Regions from separate parts of the Viridibacillus sp. FSL R5-0888 genome, predicted to be linked through region 2. Evidence: riboswitches for the same ligand, from Rfam matches in the RefSeq annotation. Region 2 holds a riboswitch; the other holds the start of a gene.
What was found. Region 2 has a riboswitch for cobalamin ahead of MKY02_RS11260 (Ig-like domain-containing protein). Riboswitches for the same ligand answer to the same signal wherever they lie in the genome.
Positions count from the first base shown of each region.

Region 1: it holds a riboswitch for cobalamin, as region 2 does, so the genes downstream of both, metE (5-methyltetrahydropteroyltriglutamate--homocysteine S-methyltransferase) here and MKY02_RS11260 (Ig-like domain-containing protein) in region 2, are expected to answer to the same signal.

Region 1 is NZ_JBBPAU010000001.1:891,854-894,971, forward strand. It holds gene MKY02_RS04475 (hypothetical protein) at 238-468, shown strand; cobalamin riboswitch at 605-794, shown strand; gene metE (5-methyltetrahydropteroyltriglutamate--homocysteine S-methyltransferase) at 1,000-3,118, shown strand, end outside.
Region 2 is NZ_JBBPAU010000001.1:2,264,503-2,267,620, forward strand. It holds gene MKY02_RS11260 (Ig-like domain-containing protein) at 1-1,305, opposite strand, end outside; cobalamin riboswitch at 1,494-1,686, opposite strand; gene MKY02_RS11265 (hypothetical protein) at 1,847-2,005, opposite strand; gene panF (sodium/pantothenate symporter) at 2,156-3,118, opposite strand, start outside.

The sequences.
Region 1 (3,118 bases), 1.4 Mb from region 2:
AGGTGTTATGTGATAATGAATAGAAACCCTATTTATATGATCACTGTACGACAGCGTATTAGAGAAAGCGTTTGGACTAATGAGGATTTAGAAGCGATTAAAACTTCTGTTTTTCTGTTTAGAAACGTTTATTCTAGTATGTATTGTCGAAACAGGGAACATATTAATTAATCATAAAAACATCTTTTATTAATTGATAAAAGGTGTTTTTTTATTGAACAGATAAGGGGAATATGAATGAATATTGAAGAGTTTAAATTACAGTTAAAATCGATGGTGATGCTCTCACAAGTAACAGATACAGTTTGTACTTTATTACAGGCGAAGAACGTGATTGAAAGCTCCATTGAAAATTGTGAAATTGAAAATATTGAAGAAGAATTAGGAAAGCTAGAAAAGGCTTATACAAGTGTATATAACGAACTTGTATATTACCCACATGATTTGATTGAAGCTAGTATTGATTAAAAGATGAAAGTGTAACTAATAATTATACTAAAAAAACTGTATTTAACGGTTTGGTAATCATATAAAATATAATTATTTTTATATTTAGAATATACTGAACAATTTATAGTTTGTGTGTTATAGTAAGTGAACAATTGAATATCGTGTAGGCTAAGGTGCGCTATCTTAAATAGATAGTCGCTTAAAAGGGAAATCGGTTAGAATCCGATGCTGTCCCGCAACTGTATGTTGGAGCAAACTTTAAAATCCACTGTTAGATTTGTGATGGGAAGGAAAAGTAAGCGATGATGACAAGCCAGGAGACCTGCCTTAGTTTAGTACACACCAAAAAACCTACGCGGATAGGAGGTGTTAGAGAGATTTTTTCAAGGATTATTATATCCTAGTACGATAAGCGAATTTGAAAGGGAATAGTGTGTCATTTTTTATTATTCCTGATTTTTTTCGATATTTACTATATTAAAAATCATCAACCACCTTTTAATGTTTTTCATTAATTGGTGGTTTTTTATTGAATTGGAGGATTGAAAGATGAAAAGTACAGTTATTGGATATCCATATATCGGGCCTAATCGTGAATGGAAAAAAACTATCGAAGCTTTTTGGTCAAAAGAAATAAGTGAACAACAATTCGAAGCTCAGATGAAAGAGTATAGATTAGCAAATATTCAAGTTCAGCTAGATGCAAAGATTGACTTAGTAACCGTAGGTGATTTTACATACTACGATCGTATGTTAGATTTAGCAGCAATGTTTGGAATTATTCCTGCACGTTATAAATGGAATTCAGATTTAGTATCTCTAGAAACTTACTACGCTATGGCACGTGGAAATCAATCTGCTCCTGCAAGTGAAATGACAAAGTGGTTTAATACGAACTATCACTATATTGTACCTGAGTATGAAGGACAAACTTTAAAATTATTGAACAATAAACCATTGCGCTATTATTTAGAAGCGAAGGAAAACTTTAATACAGAGCTAAAGCCTACAATTATAGGCCCAGGGACATTTTATTTTTTAACAAAAGAAGTTGCAACGCTGAATAAGCCGTCATATTTACTTCAGTTAATCAAAGTCTATAGTCAACTATTGAGTGAACTTTCTGCAGCAGGTGCAAAATGGATTCAAATAGAAGAACCGATTCTATCAACTTCTTTATCTAAGGATGATATGGAACTAATCTCAGAAATATATGAACAACTAAACACTGTAAATTACTCTAGTAAATTGCTGCTGCAAACATATTTCGAGTCAGTAGAATGGTATGAAGAATTGATTAAATTACCTGTAGAAGGCATCGGGCTAGACTTTGTACATGGTCTAGAAGAGAATATTTCTAATATCAAAAAAATTGGATTTCCAAAAGATAAGGTTCTAGCAGCGGGAATTATTAATGGTCGTGACATTTGGATTACTCCTTTACAACAATCATCTGAAATGCTAATTGAATTAGAAAGTTTAGTTTCCCCTAATCATCTGTGGATTCAGCCATCATGTAGCCTAATGCATGTGCCAGTAAGTCTAACAGCAGAAACGAAATTATCAAAAGAGTTATATGAAAACTTAGCATTTGCTAATGAAAAGTTACAAGAGTTGGCTATTTTGAAAAACGCTTTGACAAATAATCGTGCGGATCAAGAGGCCTTCGAACAAAACAGATTAACTAGAGAATTGCTAAATAGCAGCTCAGTACGTCAACAAGGAGAAGTCCAGAAGAATATTAAAAGGTTGAGTGAAATTCAAATAACTCGTCAATCATCATATGCTATTCGAAAAGATCGTCAGCAAAAGATTTTACAATTACCAGACTTTCCGACAACAACAATTGGTAGCTTTCCGCAAACAGCTGAAGTGAAGCGCAATCGTTCACAGTTGAAAAAAGGACTAATTGATAAGGAACAACATGATGATTTCATAAAAAAAGAAATAAATAAATGGATTACGTACCAAGAAGAACTAGAACTTGATGTTTTAGTTCATGGTGAATTTGAAAGAACAGATATGGTTGAATACTTTGGAGAAAAGCTTGTTGGATTTGCATTTACAGAAAAAGCATGGGTCGTTTCATATGGATCACGTTGCGTTAAACCACCAATTATTTATGGAGATGTTAAGTGGGAAAAACCAATGACGCTCGATGAAACAGTGTACGCACAATCGTTAACAACTAAACCTGTTAAAGGTATGTTGACAGGGCCAATTACGATTTTAAATTGGTCATTTGTTCGTGATGATGTTCCACGTAGTATTGTAGCTCAACAAATTGCCTTGGCACTACGTCAGGAAATTGAAGCATTAGAGACTGCTGGTATTCGTATTATTCAAGTCGACGAACCTGCACTTAGAGAGGGTTTACCATTAAAGTCCTCAAAACATGATGCTTATTTGGACTGGTCAGTGGATGCCTTTAAATTAGCTACATCAGGAGTTGAAGATGAGACGCAAATTCATACGCATATGTGCTATTGTGAATTTAATGATTTTATTGAACCAATCCATGCGCTTGATGCGGATGTTATTTCAATTGAAACATCGAAAAGTCACGGTGAAATTATTGGGGCTTTCAAAAATGCAACATATACAAATAGTATTGGTTTAGGTGTGTACGATATTCATAGTCCAAGAATTCCTGAAATAGATGAAATGG
Region 2 (3,118 bases):
TAATGTGAATGCTTTGCTCTTATTTTTAGATGCATCTGTAACATAAATTTTCAATGTTGAATTAGCTTTTTGCTTTTTGATTGTTAAAGAGTATGTGCCTTTTGTAGATGCAGTAGTTGATGCTAGTAGCTTAGAGCCGTTATAAATCGTAACTTTCGCTCCTGCTTCAGCTTTGCCTTTAACAATTGTTGTTTGATCACTAACTTTATTAGCTGTTGCTACTTCAGGTGCTGTAATGTCAAATTTAAGTGACTCTGCAGCATCAGACATATCATAAATACGGTTTTTGCCTTTTACAAAGCGGTCATATGCAGCAAGTGCACGTAATCCTTGATCTGAAGACATTAAGTTTGGAATTTTAAGTGATAAACCGCTTTTTAATCCACCTGTAGCACTATCTACAAAACTTACTAGGTTAGAAACAGCCCAGTTACCATTACCTTTGACGAAACGTGGATCCGTCTTTGGATTTGTTTGATTAGACGTTAAATTGATGATGAATTGAGATACCGTTTCAGGGCTGTCACCTTTTGCCCACTCTGAGTAGAAACCACCTTGTTCACCTAGTTCTTTACCTAAATAATCATTTGCTTTTTCAACTGCTGCTTTTACCTTGTCATCCTTTGTATAAGGTGCTAAAGCCGTAGCCGTCATTGATGTTGAATCTTTATCAGATCCATAATCTAGAGCCCACGCAAATGATCCATCTTCAAATTGATCTTTTACTAAATCATTTACTAATTTAGTTCTTGTAATCTCTGCATATTTCGATTCCGTTGATAAATCATAATTTTTCGTATCAATAGCATTTAAGAAATGAAATTTATTCCCATTAGTTAATTTTTCTGCTTTTTCTGTAGCTAAATATGTATCATACATAGACTTAACTAAATCATATCCCCCAATATTACGTGGATCTTTGTTGATTGCTGTTAGTGCAATAATGACTTTTGAATATTTACCAACGTCTTCAGAGATTTTGCCATCTTTACTTTTAACCTCTTTGACTAGATTATTGTAATAAGTTTCATAGTATTTAGATGGAACTGGTACGCTAGCACGAGCGAAATCAGTTACGTAGTCTTCATCACCAAATGATGGATTCGGCACTTGTTGTAGTAAAAATGCCGCTGTTGAATTTAGAACGTTTTTATAACTGACATCTTTCGCTGGTACTTGAACTGTCGCTGACGTATTTTCTGCAGCGGTTACTGTCGACAATTGTCCTGGTAGTTGTGAAAACGCTAATAAACTTGCCATACCGATTGGTGCTGCCCATTTTCTTACCCATTTACTTTTGTACATGTTGAAATCCCCCATATCTTTTTGTGAATTATTAGTAGTTTTCACTTCAAAAGGATACAAAAAAATGTAAAAGGGCAAAAAAATATCCCTTTACACAATGCAAAGAGATTTTGGACGGCGAAATGCCAGAAAAATGTACAGTTATATACAAAAAGGCCTTCGATGCTCCAAATCTCCCCCTCGAAGATTGAAACTACATTATAAAAGCAGGTCTCCTGGCTTGTGTATCTATTTACTCTTGTTCCTTCCCAGCGCATTATACATGCACCAGTGGTTTGCAACAATTTCATCCTCACTTACAGTAGCGGGGCTGCATCGGATTTACACCGATTTCCCTTTTAGCTTATGATCAACATAAGCACTCTTATAAGAACTATTTAATTGTCTATTAATCTAAAGTATTTCATAAAAGTTTTAGAATGTAAATTAATATTTTTTATTGTATTAAAATTCAGACTTTTTCGTATTAAAACAATAAAAACATAATAAAACCCTACCTGTTTTTAGCAAAGGGTAGGGTTTTTATAAAATTACTATGGCATCAGACTTCGTAATCATCGCTTCCCTTCGTATGTTGATTGAATGCGTTTAACTGCTCTACTGTTAAGTTTCTCACGTAAAGATAAAAATTCATCGACTCCATACCATAATTTTCACAAGCTAGACAATACGTTTCATAACCTTCTCTATACATTTCCATGTGGATACCCTCCTGTTATATAACAAATTAATTATTTTTTATTACTATATAACAGTCAGAGTTATCTGTCAATTGATTCATCAAAAAATATTTACCGTTTTTTCAACATAAAAACACCAAACTTTTTAATTGAAAGTTTGGTGTTTTATATTAAATAATCGATGTCCCAGTCTTAACTTTGTCCTTCGTAACAAGACTTACTACAACAAATGCTACTAAAGATAAGATAATCGGCAACGTAACCGTATGCATACCTAATACACTTGGCATTATTTGATCAATGTAGATATAAGATGAAATCCCGATAATCATCGATGCAATTGCACCGTATTTGTTTCCTGTTTTCCAGTAGAGACCAAATACAACCGGCCATAAGAATACAGATTCCAATCCACCGAAAGCAAATAAGTTCAGCCAAATAAGTAAATCTGGTGGACGTAGAGCTACTAGTACCACTGCTATCCCAATAACTGTAGTCACATAGAAACTTGCTTTTTTAATCTGTGCATCTGATGCAGTTGGTTTTATATAGTTTAAGTAAATATCCTTTACCACAGTTGAACTTACTAAAATAAGTAAAGCATTGACGGTAGACATAATGGCCGCCATTGGAGCAGCTAGAACAATTCCTGCTAAATAAGGGGGTAATACTTTTAGCGTTAGTAAAGGCATCACTTTATCGCCTATTTCTACGCCTGGTAATACTGGACGTGCTAGTACACCGATTAAATGCATGCCAAACATAACTGTAGCAAGTGCAATTGTGCCAATGATAATGGCTGTATGCATGCCTTTTGAGTTTTTATATGACATGGCACGAACGGCAATTTGAGGTAAGCCAATAACACCTATCCCAATTAAAATCCAAAATGTCGAAACATATAATGGCGTTAAACTACGATCTGCCCCATAAGGAGATACAAGGTTTGGATTTTCAGCTACTAAATCACTCATGATATTCGATATTCCACCACCAGCAATAACCGTAGCGACAAGTAAAATAACTGTCCCAATGACCATTACAGAACCTTGTACTGCATCTGTTAATGCTACTGCACGGAAACCGCCAATAATCACATAAATTAATACAGCACCTGCAAAGATAAACAATGC